2 regions of the Streptomyces sp. NPDC058335 genome follow, and region 2 is predicted to be linked to the other one. Evidence: predicted binding sites of a transcription regulator. Region 2 holds the regulator's gene; the other holds the start of a gene.
The links. Region 2 encodes HrcA, which represses chaperone genes, less so after heat shock. Its sites were predicted from a motif close to TTNGCACTCNGNNNNNCNGAGTGCNAA; they were not measured.

Region 1: groL (chaperonin GroEL) is a predicted target of HrcA. The motif match lies at 5,361-5,387, and genes of this name have one in related genera.

The regions. Positions count from the first base shown of each region.
Region 1 covers NZ_JBHXHX010000002.1:144,768-160,016, reverse strand. Annotated here, with positions in the region: gene ACFWJX_RS03845 (MFS transporter) at 1-1,271, opposite strand, end outside; gene ACFWJX_RS03840 (NADH:flavin oxidoreductase) at 1,466-2,650, opposite strand; gene ACFWJX_RS03835 (methyltransferase domain-containing protein) at 2,790-3,467, shown strand; gene groL (chaperonin GroEL) at 3,572-5,197, opposite strand; gene ACFWJX_RS03825 (cold-shock protein) at 5,589-5,795, opposite strand; gene ACFWJX_RS03820 (MoaD/ThiS family protein) at 6,249-6,524, opposite strand; gene thrC (threonine synthase) at 6,521-7,804, opposite strand; SAM riboswitch class I at 7,820-7,966, opposite strand; gene ACFWJX_RS03810 (glucosyl-3-phosphoglycerate synthase) at 8,143-9,087, shown strand; gene ACFWJX_RS03805 (trehalose-6-phosphate synthase) at 9,249-10,661, shown strand; gene otsB (trehalose-phosphatase) at 11,098-11,958, opposite strand; gene ACFWJX_RS03795 (DUF3263 domain-containing protein) at 12,133-12,378, opposite strand; gene ACFWJX_RS03790 (extracellular solute-binding protein) at 12,413-13,636, opposite strand; gene ACFWJX_RS03785 (ROK family protein) at 13,840-14,784, shown strand; gene nagA (N-acetylglucosamine-6-phosphate deacetylase) at 14,784-15,249, shown strand, end outside.
Region 2 covers NZ_JBHXHX010000020.1:22,681-37,929, reverse strand. Annotated here, with positions in the region: gene ACFWJX_RS31980 (DUF3097 domain-containing protein) at 1-521, opposite strand, end outside; gene ACFWJX_RS31975 (MBL fold metallo-hydrolase) at 553-1,278, opposite strand; gene hrcA (heat-inducible transcriptional repressor HrcA) at 1,438-2,454, shown strand; gene dnaJ (molecular chaperone DnaJ) at 2,455-3,588, shown strand; gene ACFWJX_RS31960 (nitronate monooxygenase) at 3,764-4,864, shown strand; gene ACFWJX_RS31955 (16S rRNA (uracil(1498)-N(3))-methyltransferase) at 4,861-5,607, shown strand; gene ACFWJX_RS31950 (hypothetical protein) at 5,618-6,016, opposite strand; gene ACFWJX_RS31945 (hypothetical protein) at 6,124-6,648, shown strand; gene ACFWJX_RS31940 (S41 family peptidase) at 6,711-9,914, shown strand; gene ACFWJX_RS31935 (histidine triad nucleotide-binding protein) at 10,089-10,442, shown strand; gene ACFWJX_RS31930 (ribonuclease Z) at 10,446-11,351, shown strand; gene ACFWJX_RS31925 (adenosine deaminase) at 11,372-12,367, shown strand; gene ACFWJX_RS31920 (hemin ABC transporter substrate-binding protein) at 12,364-13,428, opposite strand; gene ACFWJX_RS31915 (hypothetical protein) at 13,526-14,305, shown strand; gene ACFWJX_RS31910 (HtaA domain-containing protein) at 14,338-15,249, shown strand, end outside.

The DNA of each region.
Region 1 (15,249 bases), on a different contig from region 2:
GCGACGGCACTGGCGAAGCTGGTGCCCAGGGACCGCATCAGGGTGTTGAGGCTGTTGGCCGAGCCGGTCTGGGAGGGGTCGACCGCGCCCATGATCAGGGCGGGCAGGGCGCCGTAGGTGAAGCCCACGCCGGCGCCGATGATGCAGGACACCAGGACGAGGTGCCAGACCTCGCTCATGAGCAGGATGTTGAGGCCGTAGCCGGTGGCGACGATCAGCGAGCCGATCATCAGGGTGACCTTGGGACCCTTGGCCTTGGTGATACTGGCGGAGACCGCGGACATGACCATCATGACCAGGCCCTGCGGGGCGAGCACCAGGCCGACGGTGAGCATCGACTTGCCGAGGCCGTAGCCGGTCTGCTCGGGCAGCTGGAGGAGCTGGGGCAGGACCAGGGACATCGCGAACATCGAGAAGCCGAGGGCGATCGAGGCCAGGTTGGTGAAGAGGACCTGCCGCTTCGCGGTGGTGCGCAGGTCGACCAGTGGCTGCCTCGCCCGCAGCTCCCACCAGCCCCAGGCGACCAGGATCAGGACCGCGGCGGCACCCAGACCCAGCGTCGTGCCGGAGGTCCAGCCCCAGTCGCCGCCCTTGGACACGGCCAGCAGCAGGGAGACCAGACCGGCCGACAGTCCGAGCGAGCCGACGAGGTCGAAGCGGCCGCCGACGCGGTTCTCGGACTCCGGGACGAGCAGCAGGACGAGGGCGAAGGCGACGACGCCGAGGGCGGCGGAGGTCCAGAAGAGGATGTGCCAGTCCCAGTTGTCCGCGATGAACGCGGCGGTGGGCAGGCCGAGCGCGCCGCCCACACCGAGGGAGGCGCTCATGACGGCCGTCGAACCGGCGAGCTTCTCGGCGGAGACCGTGTCACGCAGGATGCTGATGCCCAGCGGCACCACGGCGGCCGACAGGCCCTGCAACGCACGACCGATGATCATCGGGACCAGGGAGTCGGCGAGGGCGCACACCACGGAGCCGGAGATCAGCAGGATGATGCTGGTCAGCAGCATGCGCCGCTTGCCGACCATGTCACCGAGCCGGCCCACGACCGGGGTGGCGACGGCGGCCGCGAGCAGCGTGGCCGTGACCGCCCAGGCGGTGTCGGACGCGGGGGCGTCCAGCAGCTTCGGCAGCTCGGGGACGATCGGGATGACCAGGGTCTGCATCAGCGAGACGACGATGCCGGCGAGGGCCAGGACCGCCACCACGGCGTTCGACCTCGGCGGCGCGGATGTCCCCGCCGCAGCGGGCGGGGCGGGAGCGTCGGGCATGACAGGGCCTCCGTCGGATGAGCAAGGGGGGAACTGCTTGACTCAAGCAAGCTTATGGCGATTGATTGAGTTAAGCAAGCTAAATCCGGGGGAGGCCCGCCCGCCAGGCACGACGGAGGCGGGGAGAGGAAGGAACCCTCCCTCTCCCCGCCTCCACACAGGAGCCGGCCGCTGGGCCGACGGCTCAGCCGGTCTCAGCTGAGGGTCTTCAGCGCCGCCGCGTCGTACGGCTTCAGCTCGTCGAGGCGGCCGGCCAGGATCTTGGCGGCCCACTCCGGGTCCTGGAGCAGCGCACGGCCGACGGCCACCATGTCGAACTCGTCGCGCTCCAGCCGGTCCAGGAGGTCGTCGAGGTTCTTGAGCCCGGATCCCTCGCCCTGGAAGGCCTTGAGGAAGTCGCCGTCGAGGCCGACCGAGCCGACGGTGATGGTGGGCCGGCCGGTCAGCTTCTTCGTCCAGCCCGCGAGGTTGAGGTCGGAGCCGTCGAACTCCGGCACCCAGTAGCGGCGGGTGGAGGCGTGGAAGGCGTCGACACCGGCCGCGGCGAGCGGGGCGAGGACGGCCTCCAGTTCCTCGGGGGTCTCGGCGAGGCGCGCGTCGTAGGCCTCCTGCTTCCACTGCGAGTAGCGGAAGACGACCGGGAACTCCGCCGACACCGTCTGGCGTACGGCCGCGACGATCTCCGCCGCGAACTTGGTACGGGCGACCGGGTCACCGCCGTACGCGTCGGTGCGGCGGTTGGTGCCCGCCCACAGGAACTGGTCGACCAGGTAGCCGTGGGCGCCGTGGATCTCCACGCCGTCGAAGCCGATGCGCTCCGCGGCCGCCGCGGCCTCGGCGAACGCGCCGATGACGTCGTCCAGGTCGCGCTGGGTCATCGCCTTGCCGGCGCCCTCGGCGCCGTTCAGGCGCAGGCCGGAGGGGCCGACTGCGGGGGCGTCCGCGACGGGCGGCTCGCCCTGGTTGCGCACCATGCCGATGTGCCACAGCTGCGGCACGACCGTCCCGCCGCCCGCGTGCACGGCCTCGGCGACCTTCGCCCACCCGGCCAGCTGCTCCTCGCCGTGGAACCGCGGCACCCGGTCGCTGTTCCCGGCCGAGTCGTGGCCGACATACGTGCCCTCGGTGACGATGAGACCGACACCGGCGGCGGCACGGCGGCCGTAGTACGACGCCACGTCCTCGCCGGGGACGCCGCCGGGCGAGAACATCCGGGTCATGGGCGCCATGGCGATGCGGTTCGGCACGGTCAGGCCGTTGAGGGAGACGGGACGCGCGAGGATCTCGGCGGCGCGGGAGGCGGCGGGGGCGGCAGTCACGACAGGGGACTCCTCGGAGAGGTCATGGTGGACATCGAGCAAGACGTCGAGCGGGGACATTCCGGACGGTATGTGCACATGCAAGAACTGGCCTCTCCCCTCAACGGCCCGCCCCGCCCCCGCCATTCCGCCCACTCCCCCACCACCACTGTGATCCGGGCCACGCCGACAGCCCCCGGCCACCCCGGAGAATGCCCCTATGCCGAAGCCCTCACCGGTGGTCTCCCCGCACGAGCTGGAACGTTCCTCCGTGGTCGCCAACAACACGATGAACCGTGAACGCGGCCTCACCGGGGTGAACAGCTACGCCCGCGAACTGGGCTTCCAGCCCCTGGAGTTCCTGGGCGGCCTGCCCGCCCCCGCCTGGCTGGACCTGTGCAGCGGTGAGGGACGTGCGCTGCGCCAGGCCGCCGCCGCGCTGCCCGCCACCGCGACCCTCACCGGCGTCGACCTGGTGGGCCCCCTCGCCCCCACCCCGGCCCCGCCGGTCCTGGAGGAGATCATCGCCTCCGTCGGCTCCTGGGTGCCGACCCGGACGTACGACCTCATCACCTGCGTGCACGGCCTGCACTACGTCGGCGACCAGCTCGGGCTCCTCGGCCGGGCCGCCTCCTGGCTCACCCCGGACGGACTGCTGGCCGCGCACTTCGACCCGGACTCGATCCGCCGCCCCGACGGCTCACCGGCGGGCCGCCCCGCCCTCGCGGCCCTGCGCGCGGCCGGCTTCCACTACAGCCCCCGCCACCACCGGCTCACCCTCCGAGGCGCCCGCACCCTGACCCTGCCGTTCCGGTACACCGGCGCGGACCCGGCCGCCGGCCCCAACTACACGGGCCAGCCCGCGGTCGCCTCGCACTACGAGCACTACGAGCACTAGCGCCGGTACCACGGGCGGGGGTGAAACGCCCGAGGGCGGCACCCCCCGCTTCAGCAGGGAGTACCGCCCTCGGTAGGAAAACCGAGCTTGATCAGCGATCAGGCTCAGAAGTCCATGTCACCGCCCGGCATGCCGCCGCCGGCCGGGGCAGCGCCCGCCTTCTCCGGCTTGTCGGCGATGACGGCCTCGGTGGTGAGGAACAGCGCGGCGATCGACGCGGCGTTCTGCAGCGCGGAACGCGTCACCTTCGCCGGGTCGATGATGCCCTCGGCGATCATGTCGACGTACTCACCGGTCGCGGCGTTCAGGCCGTGGCCGACGGGCAGGTTGCGCACCTTCTCGACGATGACGCCACCCTCGAGACCACCGTTGACGGCGATCTGCTTGAGCGGGGCCTCCAGGGCGAGCTTCACGGCGTTGGCGCCGGTCGCCTCGTCACCCTCGAGGTCGAGCTTCTCGAAGACCGAGGTGGCCTGGAGCAGGGCCACGCCACCACCGGCGACGATGCCCTCCTCGACGGCCGCCTTCGCGTTGCGAACGGCGTCCTCGATGCGGTGCTTGCGCTCCTTGAGCTCCACCTCGGTGGCGGCGCCGGCCTTGATGACGGCCACGCCGCCGGCCAGCTTCGCCAGACGCTCCTGGAGCTTCTCGCGGTCGTAGTCCGAGTCGCTGTTCTCGATCTCGGCGCGGATCTGGTTGACCCGGCCGGCGACCTGCTCCGAGGAGCCGGACCCGTCGACGATGGTGGTCTCGTCCTTGGTGATGACGACCTTGCGGGCCTTGCCAAGGAGGTCCAGGGAGGTGTTCTCGAGCTTGAGACCGACCTCCTCGGAGATGACCTCGCCACCGGTGAGGATGGCGATGTCGTTCAGCATCGCCTTGCGGCGGTCGCCGAAGCCCGGGGCCTTGACCGCGACGGACTTGAAGGTGCCGCGGATCTTGTTGACGACCAGGGTCGACAGGGCCTCGCCCTCGACGTCCTCGGCGATGATCAGCAGCGGCTTGCCCGACTGCATGACCTTCTCCAGGAGCGGGAGCAGGTCCTTGACGTTCGCGATCTTGGAGTTCGCGATCAGGATGTACGGGTCGTCGAGGACGGCCTCCATACGCTCCATGTCGGTCGCGAAGTACGCCGAGATGTAGCCCTTGTCGAAGCGCATGCCCTCGGTGAGCTCGAGCTCGAGACCGAAGGTCTGCGACTCCTCGACCGTGATGACGCCTTCCTTGCCGACCTTGTCCATGGCCTCGGCGATGAGCTCGCCGATCTGGGTGTCGGCGGCGGAGATGGAGGCCGTCGAAGCGATCTGCTCCTTGGTCTCGACATCCTTCGCCTGCTCGAGCAGGGCACCGGAGACGGCCTCGACGGCCTTCTCGATACCGCGCTTGAGGGCCATCGGGTTGGCGCCGGCGGCCACGTTGCGCAGGCCCTCGCGGACCAGCGCCTGGGCGAGGACGGTCGCGGTGGTCGTACCGTCACCGGCGACGTCGTCCGTCTTCTTGGCGACTTCCTTGACCAGCTCGGCGCCGATCTTCTCGTACGGGTCCTCGAGCTCGATCTCCTTGGCGATGGAGACACCATCGTTGGTGATCGTGGGGGCGCCCCACTTCTTCTCGAGGACGACGTTGCGGCCCTTGGGGCCGAGCGTCACCTTCACGGCGTCCGCGAGCTGGTTCATGCCGCGCTCGAGGCCGCGCCGCGCCTCCTCGTCGAACGCGATGATCTTGGCCATGTGAAGTGGTCCCTCCAGGACTGGGGGTGATTCCTTCGGACCGCGCCCGCGCCCGCGACGGACGGCTCGCCTGCCCCGTGGTTCCTTGCCCCACCTGGCCTGCGGGCCTCACCGACCCGGTCCTTCGTTGTCACTCTCACCTTCAGAGTGCTAACGCCAATGATTAGCACTCGACCCGTCCGAGTGCAAGGTGTGCCCGCGCAGCGGGCTCGTTGAGAGTGGTGGTCGGGTGACGGGCGGGCGCAAGCGGATCCGCCGGATCCGCAGGTGGACAACGCCGCCCGGCGGCACCCACCGCACCCGTCCGGACATGGCGAAGGGCCCGCACCCCTGGAGGTGCGAGCCCTTCGCGGATAGAACAGAAGAACGTCGCTGCAAGTCGGCGCGTGCTTCAGCCGGTCGCGAGCCGGACCATGTCCGCCTGCGGCCCCTTCTGACCCTGCGAGATCTCGAAATCGACCCGCTGGCCCTCTTCCAGGGTGCGGTATCCGTCCATCTGGATCGCGCTGTAGTGGACGAAAACATCCGCACCACCGTCGACCGCGATGAAGCCGTACCCCTTCTCCGCGTTGAACCACTTGACGGTGCCCTGAGCCATGCCTAACTCCCCTATTACTGGCCCTTGCACAGATCCACACTTCGCGGATCCGGGTCAGACCTCACCCCCCAAGTTCGTTGGGGGCGTGCGCCGGAACGCGTCGACCGCGGCTGAATGTATCTGTCCAACTGCCGTCTGCAACAGGTCAATCGGACGAGAATTCTGGACGCGAACGGTCCGGAGAAGAGTGAGAATTCGCCCGCATTCAGGGCAAGTCGGGCCCCACAAAGGGAATGAAAGGCGCAAAACACATGCACACTTTGGCTACTTCTCATCGCCTGCAACGGCGGAACTCATATGCGGCCGGCATGCAATGGGCGGCGCGTTCCCCAACTGTACCGCGCTCAACCACACTGAATTGCCCCCTCCGCTTCTCTCGCGGAGGGGGCAATTCGATGAACTCTCGGTAATTAACGTTACCGACGGTTACTACCGGCGGGTACTGAACACCGGTCAGCCACCGGCCACGGCCGGGATGATGGAGACACCGGCGCCGTCGGGGGTCGCCGTGTCCAGCCCCTTCTCGAAGCGGACGTCGTCGTCGTTGACGTACACGTTGACGAACCTGCGCAGCTTGCCCTGGTCGTCGAGGACGCGGGCGGCGATGCCCGTGTGGTTCTTCTCCAGGTCGGCGATGATCTCGCCGAGGGTGGCGCCCTCGGCCGGGACCTCGGCCTTGCCACCGGTGTAGGTGCGCAGGATGGTCGGGATGCGGACGGTCACGCTCATGCGAGGCCAGCCTCTCGGAAGGAGTCCAGGTTCGGACGGATGGTGGCGGTGAGGCCGGTGCCGGCCACCGCGTCGAGGGTCTTGAGGCCGTCCCCGGTGTTGAGCACGACCGTGGTCTTCGTCGGGTCGAGGAGACCGTTCTCGATCAGCTTCCTCGTCACACCGACCGTCACGCCACCGGCGGTCTCCGCGAAGATGCCCTCGGTCCGCGCCAGCAGCTTGATCGCGTCGACCACCTGCTCGTCGTTCACGTCCTCCACCGCGCCACCGGTTCGGCGCGCGATGTCCAGGACGTACGGCCCGTCCGCCGGATTGCCGATGGCGAGGGACTTGGCGATGGTGTTCGGCTTCTGCGGCCGGACGACGTCGTGGCCGGCCTTGTAGGCGACGGACACCGGCGAGCAGCCCTCGGCCTGCGCGCCGAAGATCTTGTACGGCCTGTCCTCGACGAGACCGAGCTTGATCAGCTCCTGGAGCCCCTTGTCGATCTTCGTGAGCTGCGAGCCGGAGGCGATCGGCACGACGAGCTGGTCGGGCAGCTGCCAGCCGAGCTGCTCGCAGATCTCGTACGCCAGCGTCTTGGAGCCCTCGGCGTAGTACGGCCGCAGGTTGACGTTGACGAAGCCCCAGCCCTCGCCCGCCGGGTCGCCGATCAGCTCGGAGCAGAAGCGGTTCACGTCGTCGTAGTTGCCCTCGATGCCGACGAGTTCGCCGCCGTAGATCGCGGCCATGACGATCTTGCCCTGCTCCAGGTCGTGCGGGATGAACACGCAGGAGCGGAAGCCGGCGCGGGCGGCGGCGGCGCCGACGGCACCGGCCAGGTTGCCCGTGGAGGAGCAGGAGAGGGTCGTGAAGCCGAAGGCGCGGGCGGCCTCGATGGCCTGGGCGACGACCCGGTCCTTGAAGGAGTGCGTCGGGTTGCCGGAGTCGTCCTTGACGAACAGCTTGCCGGCGTCGACGCCCAGCTCGCGGGCCAGGTTGTCGGCCTGGACGAGCTTGGTCCAGCCGGGGTTGATGTTCGGCTTGTCCGCCACGTCGGCGGGGACGGGCAGCAGCGGCGCATAACGCCAGATGTTCGCGGGGCCCGCCTCGATGCGCTTGCGGAGCTCCTCGGTGTCATAGGACGAGAAGTCGTACGCGATCTCCAGCGGGCCGAAACACTCTTCGCAGGCGAAGACCGGGCCGAGAGGCACGCGGTGTCCGCACTCGCGGCAGGAGAGCGCCGCGGCGGGACCGAGGTCGACGGAGTCTGTGGTGCTTGCAACTGTCTGCACAGCCATGTGAGGCGAGGCCCTTCCTCATCTTCCTCACGACGCATCTCGCCGTGAGACGGATTTGGCACCTTCCCTAGCCGGGAGCCTCGCCACAACAACGTGACAAGACCGGCTGGAGGGTTGCCGGGGCTTCATCGGGCCGTATCCCTCTGCCCCTCTGGATGAGCGGTATGAAGTTGTGGGTGGCGAACGCAGGCCACCTCGGACATGCGATGGTCATCCGCGTTGTTCAAGACTGTAACCGAAGGCCAGGACAGTTGAGATAGACGTCCGAACCGCGAGATGGATCACACCGTCACCCCTCGTGCACCAGGTGTGATCATGACAGTGAGGAGCCGCAGACCGTGCTGAAAGAAGCTGAAGCCTGGCTGGCCACCCGCTCCTGGTCCGTGACCGACCGCCCGCTGCACCGCATCCTGGCCGCGAAACGTGCCTCGGGTCAGACGGTCTCCGTGGTGCTGCCCGCCCTGAACGAGCAGGAGACGGTCGGTGACATCGTCGCGGTCATCCGCCACGACCTGATGCAGCAGGTCCCGCTGGTCGACGAGATCGTCGTCGTCGACTCGGGCTCCACGGACCGTACGTCCGAGGTCGCCGCGGCGGCCGGGGCGCGGGTCGTGCACCGGGACGACATCCTGCCCCGGATACCGACCGTGCCCGGCAAGGGAGAGGTGCTGTGGCGGTCGTTGCTCGTCACGACCGGGGACATCGTCTGTTTCATCGACGCCGACCTCAAGGAGTTCTCCTCCGACTTCGTCTCGGGGATCGTGGGCCCGCTGCTCACCGACCCCGCGGTGGATCTGGTCAAGGCCATGTACGACCGCCCGCTGGGCGGCGCTGCGGGCCAGGGCGGCCGGGTCACCGAACTCATGGCCCGCCCGCTGCTCAACATGCACTGGCCGCAACTGGCCGGCTTCGTGCAACCGCTCGGCGGTGAGTACGCGGCCCGCCGCAGCCTGCTGGAGCAGCTCCCGTTCCCCGTCGGCTACGGCGTGGAACTGGGCATGCTGGTCGACGCCCTGCACCTGGTGGGCCTGGACGCCCTCGCCCAGGTCGACGTCGGCGTGCGCAAGCACCGCCACCAGGACGGGCAGGCGCTCGGCCGGATGGCGGCGGCGATCTACCGCACCGCGCAGCTCCGGCTGGCCCGCGGGCACATGATCCGCCCCGCCCTCACCCAGTTCGAGCGGAGCACGGACGGCTTCGAGCCACGCACCTACTCCGTGGACACCGAGGAACGTCCGCCGATGGCGGAGATCGCCGAGTACGCGGAACGCAAGGCCGCGTAGCGGGTCGTGCGGGGCACGGCGTGCCGGGCACCGCATGGGCGGCACGTGGGTGGGGACGCCGTCCAACGCGCGGTCCGGCCGCCGTATACGGCCGGATACGAGCCGCCCACGGAGCGCATCCGTACGTTTGAGCGTTTCCGGACCGGGCTAGGTTGTGGCGTATGGCTTTCACGCGTGGTGCTGCTGCCGAGGGTGCTCAGGTGCTGGTCGCGTCCAACCGCGGCCCGGTCTCCTACCAGGTGCGCGAGGACGGTTCGCTGCACGCCAGGCGGGGCGGCGGCGGACTGGTCTCGGGACTGTCGGCGATCGGGCCGGACGCGGGCGCCCTGTGGGTGTGCTCGGCGCTGACCGACGGCGACCGCGAGGCGGTGCGGCGCGGGGTCGGCGAGGACGGCGTCCGGATGCTCGACATCCCGGCCGACGTGCACGCCGACGCGTACAACGGCGTCGCCAACTCCGTGCTCTGGTTCATCCACCACCTGCTCTACCAGACCCCGCTGGAGCCGGTCTTCGACGCGGAGTTCCGGCGCCAGTGGGCGTCGTACGAGACGTACAACCGCGCGTTCGCGGAGGCGCTGGCCGAGGAGGCCGCGGAGGGTGCGGCGGTCCTCGTGCAGGACTACCACCTGTGTCTGGTCCCCGGCATGCTCCGCGAACTCCGCCCCGACCTGCGCATCGGCCACTTCTCGCACACACCGTGGGCGCCGGTGGACTACTTCGCGCTGCTCCCCACCGACATCCGCGCGCAACTGCTGCGCGGCATGCTCGGCGCGGACCGCCTCGGCTTCCTGACCAGGCGCTGGGCGGACGCGTTCAGCGCCTGCTGCACGGAGTTCGTGGGAGGCCTGGGCAGCACCGAGATCGGCGTCCACGGTCTCGGGGCCGACGCCGACTTCCTGCGCGCCCGCTCCCACGAGTCCGACGTCGAGGAGCGCATCGTCGCCCTCCGCGAGGAGATCGGCGAGGGCCGCAGAACCATCGTGCGCGTCGACCGCACCGAGCTGTCGAAGAACATCGTGCGCGGTCTGCTCGCCTACCGGCAGCTCCTCGACGACCGCCCCGAGTGGCGCGAACGTGTCGTCCACGTGGCGTTCGCCTACCCCTCCCGCCAGGATCTCGCCGTCTACCGCGACTACACGGCCGAGGTGCAGCGGGTCGCGCGGGAGATCAACGAGCGGTACGGCACCCCCGGCTGGACCCCGGTCGTCCTGCACGTCAAGGACGACTTCGCCCGCTCCCTGGCCGCGTACCGCCTCGCCGACGTGGCGCTGGTCAACCCCGTCCGGGACGGCATGAACCTGGTCGCCAAGGAGGTCCCGATCGTCTCCGACCAGGGCTGTGCGCTGGTGCTGTCCCGGGAGGCCGGGGCGTACTGGGAGCTGGGCGAGGACGCCATCGTGGTGAACCCCTACGACGTCCTGGAGACCGCCCGCGCCCTCCACGAGGCGCTGACCATGGCCCCGGAGGAGCGGGCGGCGCGAGCCAAGAGGCTGACGGAGGCCGCGACCGCGCTGCCTCCGGCCCGGTGGTTCCTGGAGCAGTTGCAGGCGCTCCAGGCCCTCCAGCGCAGCTGACCGGAGAACACCCGCAAGCCCCACGCCCCGGCGGCACCACCGACGCCACTCGCGGCCACCCGAAACCCGCACTCCAGCCGACCCCACAGCAAGCCCCACGCCCCGGCGACACCGCCGACGCCACTCGCGGCGCCGGGTCCGCCGGCGAGCCGACCGGACAGCACCCGCAGCAAGCGCCAGGAAGCCCGACGACACCTGCACGCACCCCAAACCCGGCCCCCAGCCGACCCGACAACGCCCGCAGCAGCCCCACGACCCGGCGCGACCGTCGACGCCACTTACCGCCACCCCAAACCCGGCCCCCAGCCGACCCGACAACGCCCGCAGCAGCCCTACGACCCGGCGGGACCGTCGACGCCGCTTACGGCCACCCCAAGCCAGTCCCCACAGCAAGCCCCAGGACCCGGCGGCGACACTCCCACACGCCCCGAACCGCTCACCCCAGCCGACCCGACAGCGCCCGCAGCAGCCGCACGACCCCGGCGGGACCGTCGACGACCAGGTCCGCGCGCGCCGACAGCTCGGTCACCTCGGAGCTGCCGCTGGCCACCAGGAGACCGGGGACGCCGTCGGAGCGGAGCTTCTCCACCGCGGCGAAGGCGGGCAGGTCACCGAGGTCGTCGCCGGCGTAGAGCACCGCCTCGGCGCCGATCTCGCGGACGTACTCCGTCAGGGCCACGCCCTTGTCGACGCCCGGCGGCCGCAGCTCCAGCACCATCCGGCCGGGTTCGACGATCAGCCCGTGCCGGGTGGCCAGCTCGGCGAGCGGCCGGCGCAGTGCCTCGAACGCGGCCTCCGGGTCCTCCGCCCGGCGCGTGTGCACGGCGACGGCCCGCCCCTTCTCCTCGACCCAGGTCCCCCGCCCCGCCCCGGCCGCCTCCAGCACAGCGGGCAACTCGGCCCGCACGGCCGCGACACCCGGGTGCGGGTCGGGCGCGGAAACGGTCCCGGTACGGGCGTCCCACCGCTCGGCCCCGTAATGCCCCAGCACGGCGAGCCGCTCCAGCCCCGCCACCCCGGCGAACCCGCCGTTCCGCACGGCCACCGCGGCGGGCCGTCCCGTCACCACAGCGACGGAGGCCACCTTCGGCGCCAGCTCCGCGAGCACGGGCAGGGCATCCGGATGCGCCCGCGCATCCTCCGGATTCTCCACGATCGGCGCGAGCGTCCCGTCGAAGTCGAGCCCGACGAGAGTGCCGCGCGGCTTGGCCAGGATCGCGGCGAGCGCCTCGCGGCCGTGGGGGGTGGTGGGGGTGGGGAGGTGGGAGTCCGTGGGGTGCGTCTCTTGGTTGCCCATACCGGTGACGATAGCCAACGCCGGTACCTGTCAGCCCGGTCGGCCGCACCCAGCCCGTCCGGCGATTGAGGACGAGGCCCCTTCAGGGCCGACAGCGGGGGTCTGGGGGCGCAGCCCCAGGGACGGCACCCCCTGCCAACCCGCGCAACAACCCGCAGAACAACCCGCGCAGACTCACCGCTCGGCCCGGCGGGCCTCCCGCACGCGCCGCAGCCGATTGACCGTCACCGGATCGTGCGCCAACGCCCTCGCGTCATCCAGCAGCGCGTTCAGCAGCTGGTAGTACCGCACGGGCGACAGATCCAGCTCCTCCCGGATCGCCCGCTCCTTCGCACCGGGCCCCGAGAACCCACGCCGCTCGAGGGCGAGGATGTCGCGCTCCCTCGCCCCGAGCCCGTCTTCATCCGCTGCCCGCTCCATGCCCGCACGGTAACGCAACGGCACGCGACCCGGCTCAGCCGGCGGAGCCGCTGTCCGCGGTCGTGGCCGTCGTCTGGAGCTGGCCAAGGACCCCCGCCGGGCTGCCGCCGGGCTGCACGGCCTGACCGATCCGCTTCTTCACGTCCGCGCTGACCGCCGCCCACGAGGTGCGCCCCACCGGGTACAGCTCGGACACCGGCAGCTGGTCGAGGAAGGGCTTGAGGTCGGCGTCCTGGGAGGCGGCGGTCATGGTCTGGGAGGCGGAGTTGGTGACGGGCAGCAGGTCGTACTCGCGGGAGAAGGCGAGGACGTTCTTCTCGCTGTAGACGAAGTTGAGGAAGTCCTTGATCTGCTCGGCGTGCCCGTTCTGCTTGAACGCGGTCATCCAGTCGGCGACGCCCATGGAGACCTTGGTCGGCCCGTCCACGCCGGGCATCGGGACCATGCCGAACTTCACGCCCTTCTGGGCGGCCGCCTTCATCAGCGAGGGATGCCCGTTGAGCATGCCGACCTGCCCGGCGGCGAACGCGGCGAACGCGTCGGCCCGGTTGAGCTTGCCGGGCGCGACCGGCCCGGTGAGGTCCTTGCCGACCAGCTCGTTCTTCAGCCAGGTGAAGGTGTGGACGTTCTCGGTCGAGTCGAGGCTGTAGCCGGTGGCGGTCTCGGTGTAGCCGCCCCCGCCGCTGAGCAGCCACTGCATGGTCTCGGCCTGCGCCTCTTCCGGGCCGAGGGGCAGGGCGTACGGGTATTTCACGCCGTCCGCCTTGAGCGCGGCCGCGTCCTCGGCCAGCTCGGACCAGGTGGTCGGCGCGGTGAGGCCGGCCTTGGCGAAGAGGGTCTTGTTGTAGAACAGCAGCCGCGTGGAGGAGGCGAACGGCATGCCGTACTGCACGCCGCGCACCTCGCCCGCGTCGGCGAGCTGGGGCACGAAGTCGGCCTGGACGGGGATGGAGAGGACGTCGCCCGCCTTGTAGAGGAGGTCCTCGGCGGCGTAGTCGGAGTAGGCGCCGATCTGTGCCATGTCGGGGGCCTTGTCGGCGTCGACGAGCTTCTTGACCTCGCGGTCGACGTCGTTCCAGGAGTGGACGGTGACCTCGACGGTGACGCCGGGGTGGTCCTTCTCGTAGGCCTCGACGAGTTCGGCCCAGTACTTCTCGGAGCTGTTGGCGCTGCTGTCGCCGTAGTCGGCGGCGACGAGTCTCAGGGTGACGTCGCCGGAGTCACCGGTGAGCCCACAGCCGGCGAGGACCGCCGTCATGCTCAGGGTGGATGCCACCGCGATCGGTCCCGACTTCGCTGCCCGCCGCTGCACTGTGCTCTCCCGCTCCCCTGACGGCCGTGCCCGCGTGCACACACCATGCACACATAAATGCTCCGACCATTGAAACCGCTATCCGGAGTAAGGTCTACACCACGCAAGTGGACTAGACCTCTCGTGGGTCCTCGGGCCACACTGTCTCCGTGAGACATGTCATCGCCCTCGATGTGGGCGGCACCGGGATGAAGGCCGCCCTCGTCGGGGCGGACGGCGCGCTGCTGCACCGGGCCCGCCGGGCCACCGGCCGCGAACGCGGCCCCGACGAGGTCGTCGCCGGCATCCTGGACTTCGCCGCCGAGCTGCGCGCGTACGGCGTCGAGCACCTCGGCGAGAGCGCGGCCGCCGCGGGAGTCGCGGTCCCGGGCATCGTCGACGAGGCGAACGGCATCGCCGTCTACGCCGCCAACCTCGGCTGGCGCGACGTCGACCTGCGGCGGCTGCTCACCGCCCGGCTGGGCGGCATCCCGGTGGCCCTCGGGCACGACGTCCGCACGGGAGGACTCGCGGAAGGGCGAATCGGCGCAGGTCAGGGCGCCGACCGCTTCCTCTTCGTGGCCCTCGGCACGGGCATCGCGGGCGCCATCGGCGTGGACGGCCGGGTGGAGGCGGGCGCCCACGGCTTCGCGGGCGAGATCGGCCACATCGTCGTACGCCCCGGCGGGACGCCCTGCCCCTGCGGGCAGCGCGGCTGCCTGGAGCGGTTCGCGTCGGCGGCGGCGGTCGGCGAGGCATGGGCGGCGGCCTGCGGGGACCCGGAGGCGGACGCCGCGGACTGCGCGAAAGCCGTCACGTCCGGCGACCCGAACGCTGTCCGGATCTGGCAGCAGGCTGTCGACGCGCTCGCCGACGGCCTGGTCACCGCCCTCACCCTGCTGGACCCGCGCACCCTCATCATCGGTGGCGGCCTGGCCGAGGCGGGGGAAACCTTGTTCACACCGCTGCGGAACGCCGTCCGCCGGCGGATCACCTTCCAGAAACTCCCGGAAATAGCCCCAGCGGCGCTGGGCGACACAGCCGGATGCCGGGGCGCAGGACTACTGGCCTGGGATCTCCTCGATTCGACCGACCGCACGGAGGTATCGACCTGATGGCCACCCCAGGGGCGCGAGGCACTGCGCGACCAGCCACGACGTACCCGCAGCCCGCGACCGGCACCCGCGGGCAGACGCTGGTCGGCGCCCGGGTCGTCATGCCGACCGGCACGATCACCGACGGCCGGGTGACCATCGACGGCACCCGTATCGCCCCCCAAGCCCCGCAGGGCACCGCCCAGGTGATCGACGTGAAAGACCACTGGCTGGTCCCCGGCTTCGTCGACCTGCACAACCACGGCGGCGGCGGAGCCTCCTTCTCCGGCACCGCCGAAGACGTACAGAAGGCCATCGACACCCACCGCCGCCACGGCACCACCACCCTCGTCGCGTCCACCGTCACCGACGACATGGACGTCCTGGTCCGCCAGGCGGGCCTGCTGAGTGAGCTGGCCGAGCAGGGCGACCTGGCCGGTATCCACTTCGAGGGCCCGTTCATCTCCCCGTGCCGCAAGGGCGCGC
Region 2 (15,249 bases):
CGGGCGTCGGGGCCGGGGGCGAACTCGGCGACGATCGACGGCAGGTCGTCCACGCCCTCCAGGTACTCCACGACCACGCCCTCGATGCGCAGGTCGTCGCCCCACACCTTCTCCACCAGTTCGGCGTCGTGCCGGCCCTCGACGTAGATACGGCCGGCGCGCGCGACCCGGGCGCGTGCACCCGGCACGGCGACCGAACCGGAGGCGGTACGGGCGGGCCGTACCGGAGCGGACGACGTGGGGCGGACCAGGGTCACGGGCCGGCCCTCCAGGAGGAAGCCGCGTGGCTCCAGCGGGAAGACACGGTGCTTGCCGAAGCGGTCCTCCAGGGTGACCGTGCCCGCCTCGCAGCGGATCACCGCGCCGCAGAAACCGGTGCCGGGCTCCTCCACCACCAGACCGGGCTCCGCCGGGACCTCGGGGGCGGGCCGCTGCTTCTGCTTCCACGGAGGGGTCAGGTCGGCAGGGTACACGCGAGGGCGCGGGCCCGGAGGGCCCTCGTGGGAGACGGGTGGGCGCATTCGGATGACGATAGGAGAAGCCCCGGCACGGTCACAGCGACACGCCGAAACGCGCGGCCAGCGCGTCCCGCTGGGCCCGGACGAACGCCGCGTCGACCACCGCGCCGTGACCGGGCACGTACAGCGCGTCCTCACCGCCGAGGTCCAGCAGCCGGTCGAGGGCGGCGGGCCAGTGCGACGGTACGGCGTCGGGGCCCGCCTGCGGCTCACCGGACTCCTCGACGAGGTCGCCGCAGAAGACGACCTCGGGCGAGGCGGGGCTCGCCGGGACGAGGACGGCCAGGTCGTGCGCGGTGTGGCCGGGGCCGACGTTCGCCAGCAGGGCCTGCCGGCCGCCGCCCAGGTCGAGGGTCCACTCGCCGGAGACCAGGTGGCGGGGCCGTACCAGCGTGTCCGCGGCCTCCGTGGCCGTGGCGTCGTCGAGACCGTTGCGGACGGCGTCCGCGCGCAGCTCCTCCGCCGGCACGGTGTCCGCGCCCACCGCCGCGTAGACCTCGGCGCCCGCGAAGGCGGCCGCCCCGAGGACATGGTCGAAGTGGGGGTGCGTGAGAGCGAGATCGGTCACACGGTGACCTGCGAGGTCCTCGGCGTGCATCCGCAGCCGGGCACCCTCGGCGAGACTCGACCCGGCGTCCACCAACAGGGCCCGCCCGTCCCCGACGACCAGCCCCGCCGTGCAGTCCCAGCCTGGCAGCCGGCACCGGCCGACCCCCGTGGCGATCCGCTCCCACCCCAGCTCTTCCCAAGTCACCGTCATACCGCGACGCTAGCCCTGGCAGCCCGGCCGGGCGACCGACCTTGCCCCGGGTGTACCCCACAGCCGTACACTGGGCCGGGGAACGCTGGCACTCGGATATGAAGAGTGCCAGGCGAGGCGCCCGGGGGACTGGGGACGACTTTCTGGAGGTGAGCGCGGATGCTGAGTGAACGCAGGCTTCAAGTGCTGCGCGCCATCGTCCAGGACTACGTCGGCACCGAGGAACCGGTGGGTTCCAAGGCGCTCACCGAGCGGCACAACCTCGGCGTCTCACCGGCGACGGTCCGCAACGACATGGCCGCCCTGGAGGACGAGGGGTTCATCGCCCAGCCGCACACCAGTGCCGGGCGCATCCCCACCGACAAGGGCTACCGGCTGTTCGTCGACAAGCTGGCCGGCGTCAAGCCGATGACGGCGCCCGAGCGGCGGGCCATCCAGAACTTCCTGGACGGCGCCGTCGACCTGGACGACGTCGTGGCCCGGACCGTACGGCTGCTCGCGCAGCTCACCCGGCAGGTCGCCGTCGTGCAGTATCCGTCGCTGACCCGCTCCACCGTGCGGCACGTCGAGCTGCTGGCGCTGGCGCCGGCCCGGCTGATGCTGGTGCTGATCACGGACACCGGGCGGGTCGAGCAGCGGATGGTGGACTGCCCGGCGCCCTTCGGCGAGGCCTCGCTGGCGGATCTGCGGGCGCGGCTGAACAGCCGGGTCGCGGGCCGTCGCTTCAGCGATGTGCCGCGTCTGGTGGAAGACCTGGCCGACGCCTTCGAGAACGAGGACCGCGGCACGGTCACGACGGTGCTCTCCACCCTGCTGGAGACGCTCGTCGAGGAGAACGAGGAGCGGCTGATGATCGGCGGAACCGCCAATCTCGCCCGCTTCGGACATGACTTTCCCCTCGTCATCCGACCCGTCCTGGAAGCCTTGGAGGAGCAGGTCGTGCTCCTCAAGCTCCTTGGCGAGGCCGGGGATTCGGGCATGACCGTACGCATCGGTCACGAGAACGCCTACGAGGGACTCAACTCCACTTCGGTGGTGTCGGTCGGCTACGGTTCGGGCGGCGAGGCAGTCGCCAAGCTCGGCGTGGTCGGACCGACCCGCATGGATTACCCGGGAACGATGGGAGCGGTACGCGCAGTGGCACGGTACGTCGGACAGATCCTGGCGGAGTCGTAAGTGGCCACGGACTACTACGCCGTTCTCGGCGTGCGCCGCGACGCGTCGCAGGAAGAGATCAAGAAGGCCTTCCGGCGGCTCGCACGCGAGCTGCACCCGGACGTCAACCCCGATCCGAAGACCCAGGAGCGGTTCAAGGAGATCAACGCCGCCTACGAGGTGCTGTCGGACCCGCAGAAGAAGCAGGTCTACGACCTCGGCGGCGACCCCCTCTCCCAGGCGGGCGGCGGCGCGGGCGGCTTCGGAGCCGGTGGCTTCGGCAACTTCTCCGACATCATGGACGCCTTCTTCGGCACGGCGTCGCAGCGCGGGCCGCGCTCGCGGACCCGCCGCGGCCAGGACGCGATGATCCGGCTGGAGATCGACCTCGACGAGGCCGCCTTCGGCACGACCAAGGACATCCAGGTCGACACGGCGATCGTCTGCACCACCTGTAGTGGCGAGGGTGCCGCGCCGGGCACCACCGCGCAGACCTGTGACATGTGCCGCGGCCGCGGCGAGGTGTCGCAGGTGACGCGGTCCTTCCTCGGCCAGGTCATGACCTCGCGGCCCTGCCCGCAGTGCCAGGGCTTCGGCACCGTGGTGCCGACCCCGTGCCCGGAGTGCGCGGGCGACGGACGGGTGCGCTCGCGCCGCACGCTGACGGTGAAGATCCCGGCCGGTGTCGACAACGGCACCCGCATCCAGCTCGCCGGTGAGGGCGAGGTCGGGCCCGGCGGCGGTCCCGCCGGTGACCTGTACGTCGAGATCCACGAGCTGCCGCACGCGCAGTTCCAGCGGCGCGGCGACGATCTGCACTGCACGGTGACCCTGCCCATGACCGCGGCGGCCCTCGGCACGAAGGTGCCGCTGGAGACGCTCGACGGTCTCGAGGAGGTCGACATCCGGCCCGGCACGCAGTCCGGGCAGTCGATCCCGCTGCACGGGCGCGGTGTCACGCATCTGCGGGGCGGGGGGCGCGGCGACCTCATCGTGCATGTCGAGGTGCAGACGCCCAACAAGCTGGATCCCGAGCAGGAGCGGGTGCTGCGGGAGCTGGCGAAGCTGCGGGGTGAGGAGCGGCCCCTCGGGCAGTTCCAGCCCGGACAGCAGGGGTTGTTCTCCCGGCTGAAGGACGCGTTCAACGGGCGGTGACGGTGGCTGGGGTGTGCGGGCGGTGGGGTTCTCGCCCCCGCCGCCCCTTCCCGTCCCGAACCCGGGGGCTGCGCCCCAGGCCCCCTTTCGGCCCTGCACGGCCTCGTCCGCAAACACCGGACGGCTGGTCGGGGGTCGGTTCGGACTTGTTCCGGGGACGTGACAACATGCCGTCATGTCCTCCGCACTGACCGATCTCTTCCCTCTCCCGATCGTGCAGGCCCCCATGGCGGGCGGCGTCTCCCTCCCGCAGCTTGCCGCCGCCGTGTCCGAGGCCGGCGGGCTGGGGTTCCTGGCCGCCGGGTACAAGACCGCCGACGGCCTGTACCAGGAGATGAAACAGCTGCGGAGTCTCACCTCCCGGCCCTTCGGCGTGAACCTGTTCATGCCGCAGCCGGAGTACGCGGAGACCGGCGCCGTCGAGGTCTACGCCCATCAGCTGGCCGGTGAGGCCGCCTGGTACGAGACCGAGCTGGGCGATCCGGACAGCGGCCGCGACGACGGCTACGAGGCCAAACTGGCGGTGCTGCTGGACAACCCGGTGCCGGTCGTCTCCTTCCACTTCGGCGTGCCCGGCCGGGACGTGCTGGACGCGTTGCGCCGGGCCGGCACCTTCACGCTGGTCACCGCGACCACCGCCGAGGAGGCCATCGCCGTCGAGCGGGCGGGCGCGGACGCGGTGATCGTGCAGGGCGTGGAGGCCGGCGGCCACCAGGGCACCCACCGGGACATCCCCGAGAACGACGGCTCCGGCATCGGCCTGCTCGCACTGATCGCCCAGATCCGGGAGGCCGTGGGCCTGCCGCTGGTCGCCGCGGGCGGTCTGATGCGGGGCGGCCAGATCGCCGCCGTCCTCGCCGCCGGAGCGAGCGCCGCCCAGCTCGGTACGGCCTTCCTGGCCACCCCCGAGTCCGGCGCGGCCGCCGTCCACAAGGAGGCGCTGACCAACCCGCTCTTCGTGCGTACGGAACTGACCCGCGCCTTCTCCGGGCGACCGGCCCGCGGCCTGGTCAACCGCTTCCTGCGCGAGCACGGCCCGTACGCGCCCGCCGCCTACCCCGAGGTCCACCACCTCACCTCGCCGCTGCGCAAGGCCGCCGCGAAGGCGGGCGACGCGCAGGGCATGGCCCTGTGGGCGGGCCAGGGACACCGGCTGGCCCGCGCGCTGCCCGCCGGGCAGCTGGTGGAGGTGCTGAAGGGCGAACTCGACACGGCGAGGACAGCGTTGTCGGGCGGTGGCGCGGCCGGTGCCGGCGGCGCGGGCGGTGCGCGATGACCGCGCCCGTGTTCGTCGTCGGGGAACTGCCGGGCGGACCCGCCGAGTTCGTGCTGGACGGGCCCGAGGGGCGGCACGCCGTCTCCGTGAAGCGGCTGCGGACCGGTGAGGAGGTCGTCCTCACCGACGGCACCGGCCGCTGGGCCCAGGGCGAGGTCGTCGCAGCCGAGGGCAAGGACCGGCTGGTCGTCCGTCTGACGCGGGTGGCGGAGGAGCCCGCCGGGTCGCCGCGGATCACCGTCGTGCAGGCGCTGCCCAAGGGCGACCGGGGCGAGCTGGCCGTCGAGACGATGACCGAGACCGGCGTCGACGCGATCGTGCCGTGGGCCGCCTCCCGCTGCATCACCCAGTGGAAGGGCGACCGCGGGCTGAAGGCGCTCGCCAAGTGGCGGGCCACCGCCCGCGAGGCCGGCAAGCAGTCCCGCCGGGTCCGCTTCCCCGAGGTCGCCGACGCGGCGACCACCAAGCAGGTGGCGGCACTTCTGGCGCGGGCCGACTTCGCGGCCGTACTCCACGAGGACCGCGACTACGGCAGCGAACCCCTCGCCACCGCCCAACTCCCCACGGACGGCGAGATCGTGCTCGTCGTCGGACCGGAAGGGGGCGTCTCCCCCGAGGAGTTGGCACTCTTCGAGGAGGCCGGCGCCAAGGTGTACCGGCTGGGGCGGAGCGTGCTGCGGACCTCGACCGCCGGGACGGCGGCCGCCGCCCTGATCCTGGGCCGGACCGGCCGCTGGTCCTGACCCGCCCGCCTCAAGGACCGGGAGGGCCGCCAGGTGGAGCCTGGGGCGTGGCTGCTGCCGCGCGGCTGACGGCGTCGAACAGGATCCAGCCGTCCAGCTCCCGTTCGTGCCCCTCCTGCGGGAGCAGTCCGCGGCGGACGGCCTCGTCGAGGAGGGCGCGCACCGTGCCGGGCAGGTGCAGGTTGAGGTGGTGGGTGCGGTCGCCGACACCGCCGCTGTGCGAGTACGCGCCGCCGCCGACGTAACGGCCCTCGCCCTCCCGGAACACGATCCTGGTGCGCACGCCGTCCCGGGCCAGGGTGAGGACGTCCCGGCAGCCCTGGCCGTCCCGGTGCCGGTGCCGGACCGTCCACAGGTAGGCGGTCGTGTCGTCGACGGTCAGTTTCCTCAGGCGGCGGTGGTCGCGCATGCGGTCACCGTAGACCGGTGCGGCGCTGCGGCGCATGGCGTTAAGTGCTCTACCGCGACCCCGCCGGCGGTGGCAGGCTGCCTTCCATGGGGGCATGGAGGAGACGGATGCGGGGCCGGGCGCGCGGGACACGTGCGGCGGCCGTGGCGGGGCTCGCGGTCCTGGCCGTGGGCGGGGCGGTGGCGTGCGAACCGGGCGGGATCGGCTCGGCGGCCGTCGCATACACCACCGACGAGGCGGCCACGGCCGAGATCGAGCGCCGGGACGTCGACGTACGGTGGTTGACCTGCACCGCCGACTACGGCGACGGGGCCTCCGCGGGCCGGGAGACGGTCGCCTCCGTCGACTGCGAGGGGGAGACCGGCAACGGGCGGGACATCACCGTCACCGGCCACGTCACACGTGCCGTCGACGGCTCCTGCGTGCGCGGCGACCTCCGCGCGGACGTCGGCGACAAGCAGCTGTTCCGGGTGGGCGGGCTCGGCGACTGCAAGTCCGCCACCCCTTCGCCGCTCGCCCCGCCGCGCTCCGCACAGCCCGCCGAACCGGGGCGGCCCACGGTCACCGTGACCGTCACCGAGACGGTCCGGTGCGACGGCGACACGCGCTGCGGGCCCGCCGACACCAAGTGACCTGCGCGAGCAAGTGATCCGAACCCCTGTCGGTCGCCCCCGCCCTTGCCTAGAGTGATCGGGTGACACAGCCCGTGACGCCTGCCGCGTACTTCCGATTCCCGCACCTGCACGGCGAGTTGGTGGCCTTCACCGCCGAGGACGACGTGTGGCTCGCGCCCCTCGACGGTGGGCGCGCCTGGCGCGTCAGCGCCGACAACATGCCGGTCACCCTGCCCCGCATCTCGCCCGACGGCACCACCGTCGCCTGGACCTCCACCCGCGACGGCGCTCCCGAGGTGCACATCGCCCCGGTCGACGGCGGACCCGCCACCCGGCTGACGTACTGGGGCAGCCCTCAGACCAGGGTGCGCGGCTGGACCCCCGACGGCCGGGTGCTCGTGCTGAGCACCCACGACCAGGCCAGCCTGCGCCGCAGCTGGGTCCGCGCGGTCCCGCTCGACGGCGGACCGGCCACCACCCTGCCGTACGGGCCCGTCGGCGGTGTCGCCTTCGGTCCGCACACCGTGCTGGTGTCCGCGTCGATGGGCCGGGAGGCCGCCGCCTGGAAGCGCTACCGGGGCGGCACGGCGGGCAAGCTGTGGATCGACCGGGAGGGCGACGGCGAGTTCACGCGGCTGCACGAGGACCTCGACGGCAACATCGAGTACCCGGTGTGGGCGGGTGACCGGATCGCCTTCCTCTCCGACCACGAGGGCACCGGCGCGCTCTACTCCTCCCTCGCCGACGGCTCCGACCTGCGGCGGCACACACCGCTGGACGGCTACTACGCCCGGCACGCCGCCGGGGACGGCAGCCGGGTGGTGTACTGCTCCGCCGGCGAACTGTGGATCCTGGACGACCTCGACGGCGCCGAGCCGCGCCGCATCGACGTCCGGCTCGGCGGGCAGCGCACCGACCGGCGGCCGTACCCGGTGCCCGCAGCCCGCTGGCTCGGCTCCGCCACCCCCGACCACACCGCCCGCGGCAGCGCCGTGGAGGTGCGTGGCGCCGTCCACTGGGTCACCCACCGCCACGGCCCCGCCCGCGCCCTGGCCGCCGAACCCGGCGTCCGCGCCCGGCTGCCGCGCACCTTCCGCACGGAGGGCGAGGAGTGGGTGGTGTGGGTGACCGACGCCGAGGGCGACGACGCCCTGGAGTTCGCCCCCGCCACCGGCCTCGCACCGGGTGCCACCCCGCGCCGGCTGGCCGCCGGACGCCTCGGCCGGGTGCTGGAACTGGCCATGGCACCCGACGGCAGCCGGGCCGCCGTCGCCGCGCACGACGGACGGCTGCTGCTCGTCGAGCGGGAGACCGGCGAGGTCCGCGAGGTCGACCGCAGCGAGGACGGCGAGGTCTCCGACCTGGCCTTCTCGCCCGACTCGGCCTGGCTGGCCTGGTCGCACCCCGGCCCGCGCCCGCTCAGCCGGCTCAAGCTCGCCAACACCGCCGACCTGTCGGTCACCGAGGCGACCCCGCTGCGCTTCCACGACTTCGCGCCCGCGTTCACCCTCGACGGCAAGCACCTCGCGTTCCTGTCGACGCGCGCCTTCGACCCGGTCTACGACGAGCACGCCTTCGACCTCTCCTTCATCGAAGGGGCCCGCCCGCACCTCATCCCGCTCGCCGCGACCACACCCTCGCCGTTCGGGCCGCAGCGGCACGGCCGCCCCTTCGAGGCCCCCGACAAGGACGAGACACCCGACAGCGAGGGCACCCCGGCCACCCGGATCGACCTGGAGGGCCTCGCCGACCGGATAGTGCCCTTCCCCGTCGAGGCCGGCCGCTACTCCGGGCTGCGCGCCGCCAAGGACGGCGTGCTGTGGCTGCGCCACCCCGTGCGCGGTGTCCTCGGCGCCTCCCGCGCCACCCCCGACGATCCCGACCCGGACACCGAGCTGGAGCGCTACGACCTCGTCCAGCAGCGCCTCGAACACCTCGCACCCGACGCCGACGCCTTCGAGGTCAGCGGTGACGGCAAGCGGCTGCTGCTGCGCTCCGAGGGCAAGCTCAAGGTGGTCCCCAGCGACCGGCGCGCCTCCGGCGACGAGGACAGCGACAGCAACCTCACCGTCGACCTCGGCCGCGTCCGCCAGACCGTCGACCCGGCCGCCGAGTGGCGCCAGATGTACGACGAGACCGGCCGCCTCATGCGGGACAACTTCTGGCTGCCCGACCTCGGCGGAATCGACTGGGACGGTGTCCTCGACCGCTACCGGCCGCTCCTGGACCGGGTCGCCACCCGCGACGACCTCGTCGACGTCCTGTGGGAGGTGCACGGCGAACTCCGCACCTCGCACGCCTATGTCGTCCCCCGCGGCTACGGCGGCGGCGCCCGCCAGGGCCTGCTCGGCGCCGACATCTCCCGTCACGAGGACGGCAGTTGGCGAATCGACCGGGTGCTGCCGTCGGAGACCTCGGACCCCGACGCCCGCTCCCCGCTCGCCGCGCCCGGCGTCGCGGTGCGCGCGGGCGACGCGATCCTCGCCGTCGCAGGCCACCCCGTGGACCCGGTCGCCGGACCCGGACCCCTCCTCGTCGGTACGGCGGGCAAGGCGATCGAGCTGACCGTCTCGCCGTCCGGCGGGGGCGAACCCCGGCACCCGGTCGTCGTCCCCGTCGACGACGAGGAGCCGCTGCGCTACCACGCCTGGGTCGCCGACCGGCGGGCGTACGTGCACGAGACGTCCGGCGGCCGGCTCGGCTATCTCCACGTGCCGGACATGCAGGCCCCCGGCTGGGCCCAGATCCACCGCGACCTGCGGGTGGAGGTGGCCCGCGAGGGGCTCGTCGTGGACGTCCGGGAGAACCGGGGCGGCCACACCTCCCAGCTCGTCGTGGAGAAGCTGGCGCGGCGGATCGTCGGCTGGGACGTGCCGCGCGGGATGCGGCCGTACAGCTATCCGGAGGACGCGCCGCGCGGGCCCGTCGTCGCGGTCGCCGACGAGTTCTCCGGGTCCGACGGGGACATCGTCAACGCGGCGGTCAAGGCGCTGGGCATCGGACCGGTGGTCGGCACGCGGACGTGGGGCGGCACGATCGGGATCGACAGCCGGTACCGGCTGGTCGACGGGACGCTGGTCACCCAGCCCAAGTACGCGATCTGGCTGGACGGCTACGGGTGGGGCGTGGAGAACCACGGCGTCGATCCGGACGTGGAGGTCGTGGTGCGGCCGCAGGACCATGCGGCGGGACGGGACGTCCAGCTGGAGGAGGCGGTACGGCTGGCGCTGCTCGCGTTGGAGGAGACCCCGGCGAAGGTGGCTCCGCCGCTCCCGGAGTCGTAGCCCGCCGGCGTCGGGGCGGCCGTCCCTGGGGGCTGCCGCCCCCGGACCCCCGCTTCCGGCCTGGACGCCCTCGTCATCGAGTGCCGGACAGGCTTGATGATGCCGGTCCGCGCTGCGTCGTGCCGGCCGTCGCTACGATGCCCGTAAGAGATCACCGGTGCGAGGAGGATCCGAATGCCAGGCGAGCCGCAGGACGACTGTCTGTTCTGCAAGATCGTGGCGGGGACGATCCCCGCGACGATCGTGCGGGAGACCGAGACGACCGTCGCCTTCCGGGACATCAACCCGCAGGCGCCCACCCACGTCCTGGTGATCCCCAAGGCGCACCACGTGGACGCCGCCACCCTCGCCGCCGAGGCGCCGCAGCTCGCCGCGGACGTCCTGCGCGAGACGCGGGCGGTCGCCGACGACGAGAAGCTGGAGAGCTACCGCATCGTCTTCAACACCGGCAGCGGCGCCGGGCAGACCGTCTGGCACGCCCACGCGCACGTCCTCGGCGGCCGTGGCCTCCAGTGGCCCCCCGGCTGATCCGTGTCCGTACGTGAACTGGTGGTCCTCGGCACCGCCAGCCAGGTCCCGACCCGGCACCGCAACCACAACGGCTATCTCCTGCGCTGGGACGGCGAGGGCATCCTCTTCGACCCCGGGGAGGGCACGCAGCGCCAGATGCTGCGGGCCGGGGTCGCCGCGCACGACCTGAACCGGATCTGCGTCACGCACTTCCACGGCGACCACTCCCTCGGCGTCGCCGGGGTGATCCAGCGCGTCAACCTGGACCGGGTCCCGCACCCGGTCACCGCCCACTTCCCGCGGTCCGGGCAGCGCTTCTTCGACCGGCTCCGGTACGCCACCGCCTACCGCGAGACCGTCGGCATCACCGAGGTCCCGGTCGACGGCGACGGACCCCTCGCCGTCACCCCGTCGTACACGCTGGACGCCCGCCGGCTCTCGCACCCGGTGGAGTCCTACGGCTACCGACTGACCGAGCCCGACGGCCGCCGCATGCTGCCCGACAAGCTCGCCGCGCGCGGTGTCCGGGGGCCGGACGTCGGCCGTATCCAGCGGGAGGGATCGGTCGGCGGGGTGTCGCTGGAGGAGGTCAGCGAGGTGCGGCGCGGGCAGCGGTTCGCGTTCGTCATGGACACCCGCCTGTGCGACGGGGTCGGGGAGCTGGCGGAGGGCTGCGACATGCTGGTCATCGAGTCGACGTTCCTCGACGAGGACGAGCAGCTCGCCGTCGACCACGGCCATCTGACCGCCGGTCAGGCGGCGCGGGTCGCGCGGGACGCGGGTGTCCGGCATCTCGTGCTCACGCACTTCAGCCAGCGCTACGGCGACCCCGAAGAGTTCGAGCGGCAGGCGCGGGCGGCCGGGTTCGTGGGGGAGCTCTCGGTGGCGCACGACCTCCTACGGGTGCCGGTTCCGAAACGACGGTAAAAGACCCGTACGATACTTTGATGCCCCTCCCCAAAGCTGAACTGCACCTGCATATCGAAGGCACGCTGGAGCCGGAGCTGGCCTTCGAGCTGGCCGCCCGCAACGGTGTCGAGCTGCCGTACGCCGACACCGGGGCGCTCCGCGAGGCGTACCGGTTCGAGGACCTCCAGTCCTTCCTGAACCTGTACTACGAGCTGATGGCGGTCCTGCGCACCGAGCGGGACTTCGAGGACCTGGCCAACGCCTACCTCGCCCGTGCCGCCGCGCAGGGCGTGCGGCACGCGGAGATCTTCTTCGACCCGCAGGCCCACCTCGCCCGGGGCATCGGGATGGGCACGGTCGTCGAGGGCCTGTGGCGGGCGCTCGGCGGCAGCGAGGCGAACCACGGCGTCTCCACCCGGCTGATCATGTGCTTCCTGCGCGACGAGTCGGCCGGGTCCGCGCTGGAGACGCTCGACGCGGCGAAGCCGTACCTGGACCGGATCACCGGCATCGGGCTGGACTCGGCGGAGGTCGGGCATCCGCCCGTGAAGTTCCGTGAGGTCTACGAGGCCGCCGCCGCCCTCGGCCTGCGGCGGGTCGCGCACGCCGGTGAGGAGGGGCCGCCGGAGTACATCACCGAGGCCCTCGACGTCCTCGGCATCGAGCGCGTCGACCACGGGCTGCGCTGCATGGAGGACCCGGCGCTGGTGGAGCGGCTGGTGCGGGAGCGGATCCCGCTGACGCTGTGCCCGCTGTCCAACGTGCGGCTGCGGACCGTCGACGTCCTCGCCGACCACCCGCTGCCCGCGATGCTCGACGCCGGGCTGGTCTGCACGGTCAACTCCGACGACCCGGCCTATTTCGGCGGCTACGCGGGCGACAACTTCGACGCCGTACGGTCGGAGCTGGGCCTGGGCGAGGAGCGGCTGCGGGAACTGGCCCGCAACTCCTTCACCGCCTCCTTCCTGGAGGACGACGAGAAGCTGCGGGCGCGGTACCTGGCCGAGGTCGACGCGTACGAGTTCCCGTCCTAACCGTCCTGGTGGACCCGGTCCACCAGGATGTCGATGACGAGCGGGGTGCGCGGGCCGAAGCCGAGCAGGACGCCGTCCTCCATGTCGACGACGCGGCGGTTCAGGCCGGCCGGGGTCTGGGCGATGCCGGGGATCCGGAGGAGGCCGTCGAGGCCGCCGACCGACTCCAGGCCCTTGGTCATCATGAGGATGACGTCCGGCCGCGCCTGCGCGAGGGCCTCGGTGGTGATCGGGGTGAACGGCCGGTCCAGACCCGCCTCCGTGCCCGCGTCCACCGCGCCGGCCGCCGCCAGCAGCGAGTCGGCGCCGGAGCCCTTGCCGCCGATCAGGTAGACGGCCGCGCTGCCGCGCATGTAGAGGAAGGCGACCTTCGGCCTGCTGCCCTCGGGCACCCCGGCACGGGCCGCCGCCAACTCGGCGCTCATGCGCTCGTTCAGCGCCCGGCCGGCCTCCGGCACACCGAGGGCCGCCGCGATGCGGGTGGTGCGGGCGGTGACGTCGGACAGTTTCGTCGCCGGGTCCAGGACGACGACCGGGATCCCCGCGTCACGGATCTGCTGCACGGCCTCCTTCGGTCCGGTGTCGGTGTCGGCGAGCACCACCGTCGGCCGCAGCGACAGCACGCTCTCCGCGCTCACGTCGTGCGCCTTGGTGACCTGGGGGAGCTTCTTCGCCTCCTCGAAGGTGGCCGTGATGTCCCGGCCCACGACCCGGTCGCCGAGCCCGAGCGTGAACACGATCTCGGCGACGCCCCCGTTGAGCGGCAGGATGCGCGAGGCGTCCTTCACGGTCACCTTCCGCCCGTCGGAGGAATCGACGGTGACCGGCAACAGAGGTGTGGGCGGGGCGCCTCCGAGCGGCACGAGCGAGTTCTCCGCGAGCCGTTCCGCCGCGGCGGCGGCCCGCGCGCTCGCGGACCCGGGGGCGGTGTCCGACGAGGCTCCGGCCCCCTTCCCGCCGCCTCCGCAGGCCGCCGTCAGCAGGGCGAGGGCCAGTCCGAGGGCGGCGAGGCGGCCTCCCGTCCGGCGGCGGACCGAGGGGCCTCTTCCGGTTGCTCGCATCGCTTTCCCTTCCACTCGCCGACACACGGCGTCTGGCACACAGTTGAGGAATAGTTTAGGTTAGGCTTACCTTAGTATCGCGTGGTGGGGGTTTTCCATGGCATCGGCAAGTGGCCTGCGCGGCCACGGAGTTGGCTGTTTCCTCGCGGTCGTCTCGGCGTCCGTCCTGTTGCTCCCCGCCGCACCGGCGGCCGCCGCGGGCGGCTCGGCGACAGGCCCGGAGGGGCAGGAACTCACCGTGTCCAAGTCGTCCGGCCTCGCCGCGGCGGGCGAGACGGTCACCGTGACCGGCTCCGGCTACAACGCCGAGAAGGGCGTCTACGTCGCCTTCTGTGTGGACAACGGCGCCGGGAAGACGCCCACGCCCTGCGTCGGAGGCGTCGACATGTCCGGCGAGTCCGGCGCCTCCGTATGGGTCTCCTCCAACCCGCCTTCCTACGGGGAGGGCCTGGCGAAGCCCTACGGCGACAGCGGACACGAGGGCACCTTCACCGTCCGGCTCAAGGTCCGCGCCGAGGACGCCAACACCGACTGCACCGCCGCCGGTGTCACCTGCGCCGTCATCACGCGCAACGACCACACCCGGGGCGGCGACCAGAGCCAGACGGTCCGCATCCCGGTGACGTTCGGGACCGCGGGCGGCGCGGGGACCGGCAGCGGGGGTGCGTCGGCGACACCGAGCGCGAGCGCCCCGGCCGTGGCGGGCACCACCGGCACCACCGAGGCCTCCGGTACCGGCTCCGACGGCTCCATGGCGAGCACCGGCTCCGACCGCGCGCTGCCCCTCGGCCTCACCGCCGCCGGACTGGTCGCCGCCGGGACCGGGACCTGGTGGTGGGCGCGCCGCCGCCGCGCGGCCACCTCACCGGCCAACTGACGCGACCTCACACGACAGAGGGAGAACCGAACATGGCGAAGAGACCCGGCGCCGTCGCCCTGGCGGCCGGCGCCCTGTTCGCGCTGTGCGCCCCGGGAGCGGCGGCCGTACAGGCGGGCTCCGAGGGGGACCCGCCACCGCGCGAGGTGTCCGGCGGGTACGCGAACTGGGCCACGGCCGGCGCGGAGCTGACCGGCCGGGGCGTCTCGCTCGACGTCACGCGGCCGGCCGTACGGACCTCCGCGGACCGTGCCTCGTTCCCGGCGCTCGGCGGCGACACCGACCCCAGAACCGGCTCCGCCGACCTGGAGTTGGGTGGCGTCGCCCGCTTCGAAGGTCCGGCCGCGCAGCCCCTCGTCCTCGCCGGGCTGCGGCTGCGGCTGGTGGACGACGGTGGTGCGCTGTACGCCCGTACGGTCGTGGACGGCCGGGCGGGCGAACTCGCCCTGGCGGACGTCGCGCGGGGCGCGGCACCCGACGTACGGACGACCGGTGTGACCTGGACCGGGCTGCGGACGTCCCTCACCGCGGAGGGAGCGGCCCTGCTGTCCTCCTGGAGCGGCACGCAGTTCGCGGCGGGGGACGGGATCGGTGTGCTCGACGTGACGGTGGGCACCCCGGCGCCGAAACAGGAGAAGGCCCCCGAGACCCCGCGGGCCGCCTCCCCGAGCGCGAGCGCCCCGGAATCCACGGCGGACCCGAGACCGGCCGCCTCCGTCACGCACTCCACCCTCACCCCGGGCGCCGAACAGACGGTCACCGGCGAGGGGTTCGCGCCCGGAGCGGTCGTGCTGGTCGCGATCGACGGCGACACCCGGTACCAGACGGTGGCCGACGCCGACGGCCGCGTGGAGCGGGCCTTCCCGGTGTACGCCACCGCCTTCGAGGGCGAGCACACGGTCGATCTGACCGCGGTGACCGGTCGACGGGCCGCGCTGAGTGTG